4 regions of the Pantoea sp. LMR881 genome follow, and region 1 is predicted to be linked to each of the others. Evidence: predicted binding sites of a transcription regulator. Region 1 holds the regulator's gene; each other region holds the start of a gene.

Evidence for each region. The regulator CRP, encoded in region 1, controls carbon source genes, mostly activating them, when cyclic AMP is high. The targets are predictions, from matches to a motif close to ATGTGANNNNNNTCACAT.
Region 2: O3W44_RS24085 (6-phosphofructokinase) is a predicted target of CRP. The motif match lies at 1,405-1,422, and genes of this name have one in related genera.
Region 3: yrbN (protein YrbN) is a predicted target of CRP. The motif match lies at 1,257-1,274, and genes of this name have one in related genera.
Region 4: deoC (deoxyribose-phosphate aldolase) is a predicted target of CRP. The motif match lies at 1,986-2,003, and genes of this name have one in related genera.

The regions. Positions count from the first base shown of each region.
Region 1 is NZ_JAPVOK010000002.1:2,628,765-2,631,915, forward strand. Features, by position in the region: partial or broken gene O3W44_RS14120 (YccS/YhfK family putative transporter) at 1-1,155, opposite strand, end outside; gene crp (cAMP-activated global transcriptional regulator CRP) at 1,208-1,840, opposite strand; gene O3W44_RS14130 (OsmC family protein) at 2,145-2,552, shown strand; gene O3W44_RS14135 (LysR substrate-binding domain-containing protein) at 2,528-3,151, opposite strand, start outside.
Region 2 is NZ_JAPVOK010000007.1:80,361-83,511, forward strand. Features, by position in the region: gene O3W44_RS24080 (FAD-binding oxidoreductase) at 1-410, opposite strand, end outside; gene O3W44_RS24085 (6-phosphofructokinase) at 1,698-2,678, shown strand; gene O3W44_RS24090 (PTS sugar transporter subunit IIB) at 2,689-3,003, shown strand; partial or broken gene O3W44_RS24095 (PTS sugar transporter subunit IIC) at 2,996-3,151, shown strand, end outside.
Region 3 is NZ_JAPVOK010000002.1:1,842,813-1,845,963, forward strand. Features, by position in the region: gene O3W44_RS10485 (DEAD/DEAH family ATP-dependent RNA helicase) at 1-1,177, opposite strand, end outside; gene yrbN (protein YrbN) at 1,194-1,250, opposite strand; gene nlpI (lipoprotein NlpI) at 1,356-2,240, opposite strand; gene pnp (polyribonucleotide nucleotidyltransferase) at 2,370-3,151, opposite strand, start outside.
Region 4 is NZ_JAPVOK010000002.1:2,913,117-2,916,267, reverse strand. Features, by position in the region: gene deoA (thymidine phosphorylase) at 1-1,058, opposite strand, end outside; gene deoC (deoxyribose-phosphate aldolase) at 1,124-1,903, opposite strand; gene O3W44_RS15545 (TatD family hydrolase) at 2,181-2,957, opposite strand; gene O3W44_RS15540 (patatin-like phospholipase family protein) at 2,954-3,151, opposite strand, start outside.

The sequences.
Region 1 (3,151 bases):
ATTGAAAAACATAGCCAGCGCGCTGCCAAACATCAGCATCACTGCAAAGCGCCCGGCAGTGCGTAGCGCGGCGGATTTTAGTGAGAGATAGCTGCGTAAAGCGGGGATCAGGGGCAGGCGGCGTTGGCGATCGGCCATCAGGTCGCGTTGATACAGCGGCTTGTGCGTACGCAGCACCCGCGCAATGCGGTTAAAATGATAAAGACAGAAATTGCCGACCGGGTTGTCTGGATGCTGACGCGCAATCTTTTCCAGCGCGCCGAGCTGTTTGTCCATTGAAAAGCGATCGGGCAGTTGGTGATACAAAATGTCATCAGCCAGCACGCGTAACCGCGCGGAAATCGTACTGGCGTTCCAGCGAATCACCGCTTCAGCATGGCTTTGCTCCACCAGCTTTTGCACCTCTTCCGGCTGATGCAGGCTGACAGAAATGTGTTCCTGTAAATCCAGCGCCATCTGAAAAGCGCGTTTCAGCCGCTTATGGCTTTCGTCGCCATTCGCTGACAGCATATGCATCTGCTGATAGCAGGTGTTAATCATATCGATCACTTTCTGCTGGCGCGCCAGCAAAGGAGGCAACGCTTTTTCAGGATCGGTAAGCTGGGTTAACAGGGTATATTTTGCATCGCAATAATCTGCCAGCTCGCGGTAAATCAGGCTCAGGCTTTCGCGCATCGGCTGCTCTTTCCACAGCCTGAACCAAAACCAGTTGAATACGCCGTACCACAGCGTACCGCCGATATAGAGCAGTGGCGGCACCCAAATCGGCATATGTCCCATCAAACTCAGAGTAAAAATTGCAGCAATAAGCGCACCCGGCAACAGGCGCCCATGCAGTGGACTGATTTCACCTGTCACACCGAGCAGCAGCGGCATAGCGAACAGAATGGCTGGCAACGGAATGCCCTGCAGCGTCAGCCACTGGATAAGAAAACTGCCGAGTGCGAACAAACTGCCGCCGACAATCAGGCGTTTGAAGAAGCGTTTATGCGGTGTATCCAGACCGGCAATGTTACAACAGGCGGGAACTAACGAGAACAGCAGGCCATTTTGCAGATCGTTAAACAGCCAGCCGAGCGTGACAGGCAGGCACAGCACCAGCGTCTGCCGCAGAGCATAATTGACTTCGGGGTGATAGATGATTCGACGCCACATAGGACAGCAACAATAACGGCGTGATGTTGCCATCACGCCGGAGTGACAGAAATTAGCGGGTGCCGTAAACGACGATGGTTTTGCCGTGTGCGGAGATCAGGTTCTGGTCTTCCAGCATCTTCAAAATACGGCCCACGGTTTCACGTGAGCAACCAACGATCTGGCCAATTTCCTGACGAGTAATTTTAATTTGCATGCCGTCGGGATGCGTCATGGCGTCTGGCTGTTTGGCCAGGTTAAGCAACGTCTGTGCAATGCGGCCAGTAACATCGAGAAATGCAAGGTTACCTACTTTTTCTGACGTTACCTGCAGGCGACGCGCCATTTGCGACGACAGTCGCATCAAAATATCCGGGTTAACCTGGATCAACTGGCGGAATTTCTTGTAAGAAATTTCTGCCACTTCGCACGCGGTTTTAGCACGTACCCAGGCACTGCGTTCCTGACCCTCTTCAAACAGGCCAAGCTCGCCGATAAAATCCCCCTGATTCAGATACGAAAGAATCATCTCTTTGCCTTCTTCATCTTTGATCAGAACCGCGACGGATCCTTTCACGATGTAATAAAGCGTTTCAGCTTTTTCACCTTGGTGAATCAGCGTACTTTTGGAGGGATACTTGTGAATATGGCAATGGGACAAAAACCATTCGAGTGTAGGGTCTGTTTGCGGTTTGCCGAGAACCATTCGCTATTATCCTCTGTTGTAATCGTGCCCAAAATACAGGGGGCAGTTTTCCCTGTCAGGCGATGAAAGCTTCAAGCGTTTTTCCATTCAGGAAATTATTCGGGCTGCATTCGGCGCAGTGCGCATAATTCTTCCCGGCTTCGCCATCGAGTGACGAAAAATATTTTCAGCTCTTTTTGTAGCACAGCTTTTGCCGACTGTCTTCTGTTGTCTCGCTTCAGCAAAGGGCGGATTTCTCTGGATTGCTGTTTATCAGGTGAAAGCGTACTCTGGCGGCAAAACCCCCTATTCTGGAGAAAAAAACATGCAGGCAAGAGTGAAATGGGTGGAAGGTCTGACGTTTCTCGGTGAGTCATCGTCTGGTCATCAGGTATTAATGGACGGTAATTCTGGTGATAAAGCACCAAGTCCGATGGAAATGGTATTGATGGCAGCGGGCGGTTGCAGCGCGATAGATGTGGTATCCATTTTACAAAAAGGGCGTAACGATGTGCGCGACTGCGAGGTAAAGCTTAAGTCAGAACGCCGTGAAGAAGCCCCGCGTATCTTCACGCATATCAATCTGCACTTTATTGTCAGCGGCAAAGATCTGTCGGACAAAGCGGTCGCGCGTGCGGTTGATCTTTCGGCTGATAAGTATTGCTCGGTGGCAATTATGTTGGGCAAAGGCGTGGAAATTACCCACAGCTACGAAGTCGTTGCTACCGCATAACGCCACTCATATTTGTCACAACGTTGCCGTAACAGGTTCAGAAATCGCTGTGAGCTTAAGGTGAGCGGCGATTTTTTTGGCCAGATCACGCCATAATGCGCTTCCGGGATCGCTGACAGATTGAGAATAGTCACTTCACTGCCGAAAGATCGGGCCATCGGCTGCGCCACTACCGCCAGAAAATCAGCTTCCAGCACCAGCCTCAATCCGCAGACTACCGAGTCAGTACGCAACGGTGGCGTTGTCAGGGACGGATAAAAATCCGCCATGTATTCAGAGAGTAACGGATAATATCCCATCTCCGTTTCTGGAATTATCCAACGCTGATCGCGCAGCTGATCAAAACTGCGGACGTGCTGACAGGCATGATCGCGACGCGCAATAACACAGAATGGCACGTTAAACAGCGGTTCGACATGCAGTGCTTCCAGCGGCAAATGAGAACTGAGCGAGCCAATGGCAAAATCTAATATGCCTTCGCGTAAAGGGGTCAGCAGCGTTGAAAGTTGCGCTTCTTTAATCGTAAAGCGCGTGCCGGGATAGTGCTTCTCGTAGCTTTTAATTGCGCCAGGTAAAACGGTAAACGCTAATAAAGAGGA
Region 2 (3,151 bases), on a different contig from region 1:
GTGGTTGAATTGATGCCCAGGGGCGTAGCAAGACCATGAGCCTGCACAACCTCATCAAACTCGGCAAGGGTGCAGCCTGGCTCGACGCTGGCCCTGCATGTGGTCAGGTCCACTTGCACATTTTTCATCAGCGAGAGATCGATCATCAGACCCTTATCGCATACAGCATTACCTGCAATGTTGTGTCCACCTCCTCGAATCGAAATGAGAAGATTTTGCGTGCGCCCAAATTTAATGGCCTGGACGACATCTTCAGGCGACGAGCAGCGGACGATCAGCATGGGTTTGCGGTCGATCATGGCATTCCAGATCTGGCGTACCTCGTCATAATCTGAATCGCCAGGAAGAATTACCGCCCCCGAGAAGTGCGCTTTGAACTCGTCGATATGTACCTTTATTAACTCGTTCATGATTGCCTCTTACCTTTGTGTATCCCTGTTAATTATGGCGGTTCTCCTTAATGCTGATGGTTAAGAGAGGATTTTTAAGAGAGTTTGTTAACCTGGTCAAAATGTAGTTGCACACTGAATTTGGTCACTACAGGCGCACAGTAAACAGACCTCTGCACCCTTTGTTTCTCTGAGCGTAAGGTTTAATAGAGCAGGGGAGAGTATTTGGGAAAAATGAGGATTGTCCGGCGGCAGATATAACACCAAAGCGTGGTGATGAAATTTTAGGAACAATGCTTCGATGACTCTGAAATGACGGCATTCTTAATGCGCCTGAACGCCGTTTTGTTCTTTCCTGGAACGGGCCAGTCACCTGCGAATGAGCTGTTGCATGTTCTCATAGCCCAACGCATATGCACGCTGCGCAACTGAAAGAAACGCGAAGTTATATAAGCAGGCTCAAAGGACCCACTCGCTGTATTATCGTACGGGATCCAGAAAATTATCGGCGATATTCAGCATAGCCTGCAGGCGAACCCTGTGCCGAGGGTCAGGGTGTTATCCCACCCATAGATCTCAGGACTGAGGCTGATCAAGCGTTCGGATGCGCTGGCGAGTCATTTAAAATCAGAACAGCCCGGTCGCGTTGAATGGTTCACCGGCTCTCTGGTAATACATCTTGAGCAACTCACACCTGTAGTGTTTGCCACCGTTGCCGAAAGTTTGCGACAGCACTGTGGCAAAGGCTTCGTCACGCCCGATATTCGTTGATATATCAGATGATGGATTAATTGCCTGGCACCCATTCCATCATGCATTTTGCATAGTATTTCCTACGAAAGGTGCTGCTTCCCCTTATGAAGAGAATCAAAACTGCCTTACCGGATAGATTGAACGTAACGGAATTCAGTCATTGATCGGCACTGAATGAGTTTTTAAACATCATAAGCTGTCGATAGTTTCGAATATTGAATTCAACCTTAAACCTGATTAATAAGCGTCAGAACCGACAAAAATGAGGTGAAAATCACAAATTTGAACTGTGCTAATAATGCGAAAAACAGAGGCAATAACACGTTAATGGATAATTAATCTGGGTGAGGTTAATTAACTGATAAATATAGGATTTATAATATTTAACTTGATGTTTACATTGTGATTTTAATCACAAAAATAAGCCTGATTAGCCCAGTGTCAATACTCTCTCCTGACAGATTAGTCTCGTAAATGTGATCTTTATTGCAAATATAAAGCCTTTATCTCGCAACAATGCTTCCCAGACGCAAAACAGCCAAGGGAGTTTTCGCAATGAGAATTGGAATGGTGATCAGCGGCGGTGATGTCACCGGCATTAATAATTTTATTTTCCAGATGGGCCGGATGGCGCAGGCGGAAATGGTTTTATTTAACGGCGGCATTCCTGGTTTGTTAGCGAATCGCCATCAGGAAGTTTCTCAACGAGAATTAACGGATTTTTCTATTGCATCTATTCCGGTGATGCAATCGGGCAGGACCGATAAAAAGCTAGTGCGCAGTGAATATGAATTAATTACGCGACAGCTTAAGTCGCTGCGTATTGATGTATTAGTAATGGCGGGAGGCGACGGATCATTGCAATTTCTGCACACGCTGAGTGAATTTGGCGTTAACTGTTTCGGCGTCGGTATGACTATTGATAACGACGTGTTCGGCAGTGATTACACCATCGGGTTTTCCACGGCCTGCGAACAGGTTTTAAAAGAAGTGGTGAAATTGCGTAATACCGGCCGGGCGCTGACCGGTAGGGTATTTATGGTGGAACTGTTAGGTGGCTATTGCGGAGAATTAACGTTGCAGTCAGCAATTAAATCCAATGCCGATTTCGCGTTGATCCCGGAATGCCAAATCCCCACGCCGCTGCTGGCTGAGCGCATCACCCAGCGACTGGCGCAACAAAACAGCGTGGTAATCCTCTGTTCAGAAGGGTATACCCGAGAATATTCTCCCGGTTTTCAAGGGGCAATCGACACGCTGATTAAACAGCTTGAACCGATGATCGGTGTGCGTATTCGTAAAACAATTATCGGATATGGTCTGCGCAATGGTGATCCAACTTGTGAAGAAATTTATCAGGGCACCATTATGGCCACTGAAGTGGTTCGGTGTATTCAATCTGGAATGCGAAACAAAGCGGTCATTATTAACGGCAGCAATAAGCCCATTCCAATTGATTTAATAAGCATGAAAAAACGTCTGGTTGATATTGAAGGGCATCATTACAAACTCGCTAAACAACTAAATATCTTGTGAGGAGAACACCATGCTGAAAATTCTGTGTGTCTGTGGCTGCGGTCTGGGATCCAGTTTTGCTATTGAAATGAGTGCCAAATCGGTATTAAAGAAGCTGGAGATAGAAGCAGATATTGATCACACCACAATATCTGAAGCTAATGCTTTTAAATCTGACATTATCCTGACGCAAAAAGCCTTTGCTGATGTATTAAATGCTGACGCCAGCCCGGAACAGATTAAACGTGTCATTATTCTCAATAAGCTCACCGATAAAACAGAAATTGAGGAGAAACTTGTCGCGTTTTTAAAACAACACAACATGAAGGTTCCCAGCCATGAATAGCGTGATTGACTTTCTGGTAAAAGACTTATTAGGGCAGGCATCTATTTTGATTGCCTTTATTGCTCTGATTGGTCTGCTACTACAAAAAAATCAGCAGGGAAGGTGGTGGAAGGCACCTTTAAAACCCTGCTGGGTTTCTTAATTATGA
Region 3 (3,151 bases), 790 kb from region 1:
GCTGCTGAACTTTAGCCGCGAACTTAGCCAGACGACGCTGACCCAGCAGTTCTGCGTTTGGCAGCTCAACTTCTGGGATCGTCAACTTCATGGTGCGTTCGATGTTACGCAGCAGACGACGCTCGCGGTTCTCAACGAACAGCAGCGCGCGACCTGCACGGCCCGCACGACCAGTACGACCGATACGGTGAACGTAAGATTCTGCATCCATCGGGATGTCGTAGTTAACAACCAGGCTGATACGCTCAACGTCCAGACCACGTGCAGCAACGTCAGTCGCGATCAGGATGTCCAGACGACCATCTTTCAAACGCTCCAGCGTCTGCTCACGCAGTGCCTGGTTCATGTCACCATTCAGTGCTGCGCTGTTATAACCGCTACGCTCCAACGCTTCAGCAACTTCCAGCGTCGCATTTTTGGTACGGACAAAGATGATTGCAGCATCAAAGTCTTCAGCTTCGAGGAAGCGAACCAGTGCGTCAGTTTTACGACCGTATGCAGTCCAGTAAGACTGGCTGATGTCCGGACGCGTTGTCAGGCTTGACTGGATACGCACTTCCTGCGGATCTTTCATGAAACGTTTTGTGATACGACGAATCGCTTCTGGCATGGTTGCAGAGAACAGAGCGGTCTGGTGACCTTCTGGGATCTGAGCCATGATGGTTTCAACGTCTTCAATGAAGCCCATACGCAGCATTTCGTCCGCTTCGTCCAGCACCAGGCCGCGCAGGTTAGAAAGATCTAACGTGCCACGCTTCAGGTGGTCCAGCAGACGGCCAGGCGTACCCACAACTACTTGTGGTCCCTGACGCAGTGCGCGCAGCTGTACGTCGTAACGTTGTCCGCCGTAAAGGGCTACAACGTTCAGGCCGCGCATATGTTTAGAGAATTCAGTAACAGCTTCAGCAACCTGTACCGCCAGTTCGCGGGTCGGTGCCAACACCAGAATTTGTGGTGCTTTGACGGTTGGATCAATGTTGTTTAACAGCGGCAGAGAGAAGGCCGCGGTTTTACCACTCCCGGTCTGCGCCATACCTAACACATCACGGCCCGCCAGCAGGTGAGGAATACACTCAGCCTGGATTGGGGATGGCTTTACGTAGCCCATGCCGTTCAGTGATTCAAGGATGTCAGCGTTCAGGCCAAGATCTGCAAAAGTGGTTTGAATATCAGTCATGTAGTACACGTGCCTCTTAGATTGCGGCGGCCAGTCTACATAACTCGTCGTGAAAATTTTCAGTCATTTTCATCAAAAAGTGTGAACCGGCTCAAATTAGAAGTTTTGACGAACAGAAAAGCCCTCATCCCTGAAGATGATGACTTTACAGGTATTACAGGCAATAAAAGTTCGTCAGCTATTGCTGGTCAGATTCTGATAAATCGTCTTGTGTCTGGCCGAGTTGCGCCAGTTCCAACAATGCGTATCGGTGTTCAACAAAGTTATTCACGTTGTTAGCCACCGCCAGTTTGAATAACGCTTTCGCGTCATCCTTCTCCCCCAGACTTAGGTAGTACTTACCTAAATAGAAGTTGGTTTCACTGAGATGTTCAGCGAGCGAGGTGTTATCCGTTGCGTCCGCCTTAAGACTTTCCATCAACGTTTTTTCGCTGATGTCGCCCAGGTAGAACTCGACAATATTCCATCCCCATTGTTCCTTCACCGCTTTGTCGTAACGCTGTTGCAACGTTACTTTAGCTTTGTCAGCGTCCATCTCACTTTCGACGAGATAGAGCCACAAACTACGGAAAGGATCGTTAGGATCGTCTTGATAAAACGCCAGCAGATCATCTTGCGCTAACTTGTATCGACCGCCGTAATAGAGGGCGATACCACGGTTTAAATGCGCATAGTTGTAAGTTGGATCAAGCTCAAGTACAGAATCAAACGCTTCATAGGCGGCATCAAAATTGCCCGCCTGCGTTAAATATATGCCGAGGTAGTTAAATACTTCCGGCATATCAGGTCTTATAGACAACGCTTGCGAAAAATCGTTCCGCGCTAATGCCCTCAGACCCAAACTATCATACAACACTCCGCGCTCATATAACAGCTGTGCGCGTTCATCATCGGTGAGGGCGCGACTGGCAAGAATTTGTTCCATGCGCGCCAGAATCACTTCTTGCTGCAGTGTGGGCTGTAAAGGTACTGCAAGAACATCGTTCTTACGCCAATTGGAGTTGCTGCATCCTGCCAGCGTCAAAGCTGTCGCAACAAAACACCAGCGCAAAAAAGGCTTCATTTCCCACTCCCGAATACAAACATTGGGACAACCATCCTGTCGTCCGCCTGCTGTGCACAAGGATTCCCGCCCTCGCGATAACACAAACGCCTCTCCTCGCAATACAAGGAGAGGCAAATCAGGAACGACTTATTCCGCGTCAGGCGTGCTTGCAGCTGCAGCTTCTTCAGCCTGCGGCTTTGACTCTGTCGCTTCTTTGATGCTCAGACGAACACGGCCCTGGCGATCAACTTCCATCACCTTAACCGGTACTTCCTGTCCCATCTGCAGATAGTCAGTTACTTTCTCCACGCGCTTATCAGCGATCTGTGAGATATGTACCAGACCTTCTTTACCGCCACCAATCGCAACGAAGGCACCAAAATCAACGATGCGTGTTACTTTACCGTTGTAAATGCGGCCTACTTCGATTTCAGCTGTAATCTCTTCGATACGGCGAATCGCTTCTTTGGCTTTCAGGCCATCGGTTGCCGCGATTTTCACCGTACCGTCATCTTCGATCTCAATGGTAGTCCCGGTTTCTTCGGTCAGAGCACGAATCACTGAGCCGCCTTTACCGATAACATCTTTGATCTTGTCAGAGTTGATCTTGATGGTGTAAATGCGCGGTGCAAACTCGGAGATTTCCGTGCGTGGCGTGCTGATAGCCTGTTCCATTACGCCCAGAATGTGCAGACGCGCACCCTTAGCCTGGTTCAATGCCACCTGCATGATTTCACGGGTGATACCTTCGATTTTGATATCCATTTGCAGCGCGGTCACGCCGTCACGGCTACCAGCAACTTTGAAGTCCATGTCGCCCAGGTGATCTTCATCACCCAGAATGTCAGACAGAACAACAAACTTCTCGCCTTCCTTCACCAGACCCATTGCGATACCGGCAACAGCGGCTTTGATCGGCACGCCCGCAT
Region 4 (3,151 bases), 280 kb from region 1:
CTGCTGGCAATGCCTGGTCTGTCGGCATACACCGCCTTGCTTAGCATGGGCGCAGGAAGGTAAGCGTCATAACGCTCAACGAAATCGCCCGGCCCTTTCTGCGCAGCCACCATGCGGCCAAAAATCTCAGCGGCTTTGCCGTTATCCAGCACCTGCATCAATTTTTCCCGCGCTTCTGCGTCACTGGCTGCCAGCTTGCCCGACATTAACATTTCACTGCACAGCGCCAGCGTGACTTCGAGTAAGCGCGGATTACGTGCCTGACCGGTAAGGAATTGCACCGCTTCACGTACTTCCAGCGCATTCCCGGCGGTAGAGGCTAATACCTGATTCATGTCGGTAAGCAGCGCGGTGGTTTGACAGCCTGCGCCGTTTGCCACGCCGACAATCGCCTGCGCCAGGTTTTCTGAAGCTTCATAGGTGGGCATAAACGCACCGGAACCGACTTTTACATCCATCACCAGCGCATCCAGCCCTTCGGCCAGTTTTTTCGCCAGGATTGAAGCGGTGATCAGCGGAATAGAATCAACGGTGGCAGTTATGTCTCGCGTGGCGTAAAAGCGTTTGTCTGCCGGCGCCAGCGAGTTCGTCTGACCAATAATCGCGACGCCGACCTCTTTGATGATCTGACGAAAGCGATCGTCACTGGGGAAAATGTCAAAACCGGGGATCGCTTCCAGCTTATCCAGCGTGCCACCCGTGTGGCCGAGGCCGCGCCCGGAGATCATGGGAATATAACCGCCGCATGCCGCCACCATCGGGCCTAACATCAGGGAAGTCACATCACCGACGCCGCCGGTTGAGTGTTTATCCACCACCGGGCCATTCAGGTTAAGCGATTTCCAGTTCAGCACCGTGCCTGAATCGCGCATTGCCATGGTGAGTGCCACGCGCTCAGGCAGGGTCATATCATGGAAATATATTGTCATTGCCAGCGCGGCAATTTGACCTTCGGAAACGCTGTTATCACGGACGCCCTTAATGAAGAAGCGGATCTCTTCTTCGCTCAGTGCATGGCCGTCACGTTTTTTGCGGATGATTTCTTGTGGTAAGAACAAGGTAACCCCCCTTCAGACAGGGAAATATTGGTGTTGAAAAGGCGGCCACGGGCCGCCTGAAAAGATCAGTAGCCTGACTGGCTGCTTTCGTTGTTATGGCCCAGCGTATTCAGCAGATTCGCCAGCAGGCTGGATGCGCCAAAACGGAAATGGCGTGCATCGGCCCAGTCAGCTCCCAGCGTCTCTTCAGCCAGTTGCAGATAAATTGCGGCATCTTCAGCGGTACGGACGCCACCGGCTGGTTTAAAACCCACCTGCTGCTGCACGCCTTTGTCACGGATCACGCTCATCATGATCTGGGCCACTTCTGGCGTCGCATTCACCGGCACTTTACCGGTTGAGGTTTTGATGAAGTCAGCGCCGGCATCAATGGCAATGTCAGATGCCTGGCGAATCAACGCCTCTTCTTTCAGTTCACCGGTTTCGATAATCACTTTCAGCAGCACATTCGCTGCGGCACATGCCTCTTTACAGGCTTTTACCAGATCAAAACCGACCTGGGTATTTCCGGCGATCAACGCGCGGTAAGGGAAAACCACATCCACTTCATCCGCGCCGTAAGCGATCGCTGCGCGGGTTTCAGCCAGCGCAATGTCGATGTCATCATTGCCGTGCGGAAAGTTGGTCACTGTCGCAATGCGGATGTCTGGCGTGCCCTGCTCGCGCAAGGTTTTACGCGCGACCGGAATGAAGCGTGGATAGATGCAGATAGCCGCTGTATTGCCCACGGGTGACTTCGCCTGATGACACAACGCAATGACTTTCTCGTCAGTGTCATCTTCATTCAGCGTGGTTAAATCCATCAGTTTTAATGCGCGAAGGGCCTGCGCTTGTATATCGGTCATGATGCTCTCCAAAACGATCGGGATGCGGCCAGTAAGCTGGCCGACAGAATGTGATAATAATAACAAAAGCAGCGCGAGCAATATGTGGCAATAATCACATCACTATCACTGCCTGCTGTTACAAACCAGGAATGGCGTGGCTTAAATTAAAAAAATGCCTGTGAGCACTATTATACGGCAGCCAGCGCAATGTTACTATTGTCACATTTAACAGTTCGGTGCGCTGATTATTGTTTAAAGCGTAGTCAATCGCGCAGCGCATCAGAGGAAAAGCGGATTAGTTGGAGAACTGAAATACTCTCTGACTGTTATTCCAGAGCGCATCGGCAATCTCTTCAGGGGACTCGGGACGTAAATCACATAACGCTTCCCAGACAAGGCGCGCACGTTCAGGACGGTTCGGCTCACCCTGAAAACCATGCAGCGGCATATCTGGCGCATCGGTTTCCAGTAACAGCGCGTCAAGCGGAAGTTCGGCGATGGTGTGGCGGGTTTTGCTGGCGCGATCATAGGTAATGGTTCCGCCAACGCCAATGGCATAGCCGAGTTTGATAAACGCCTGCGCCTGTTGCAGGCTGCCTGCAAAAGCATGCACCACGCCGCAACGCGGTAAATCGTGGCGACGCAGATGCAGCGCCAGTTTGTCATGGGTGCGCCGTGAATGCAGAATCACCGGCAGATCATATTTTTTCGCCAGCCTGAGCTGGGCATCCAGCCACTGTTCCTGCTTCTCAAATTGCGGGTTGTCGCGATAGAGATCCAGTCCGATCTCGCCGATCGCCACCAGCTTTTTGGGTTTCTGCCTGAGCCACCCTTCCAGCCGATCCAGATGCTCTTCCTGATGATCTTCTATCGCGATGGGATGCAGACCGAGCGCCGCATACAGCGCAGGGTGATCGGCCGCTAGCTGGCAAATCAGCTCAAACCGACCGATATCGACGGCTGGGACAATAATTTTTTCAATGCCTGCTTCAGCCGCTTTTGCGAGCGTGCTTTCGGTTTCATCAATCAACGGTGAAAAATCAAAATGACAGTGGGTATCAATAAATCTCATGCCAGCGAACCTTTATCGTAATCGGCGTCATTATCCGCCACAGAAGGTGTGATGATGGGCCGCGCATCCGGTGCATTTGCCACAGGTGCAGGCGGCGTAACAACTGAGTGGCGCATAAACGGCTCGGCATCACTGAGCCACTGGCCCAGCGTGGCGAGAAAATAGCGACCACAGCGACGTCCTAAATGATAATC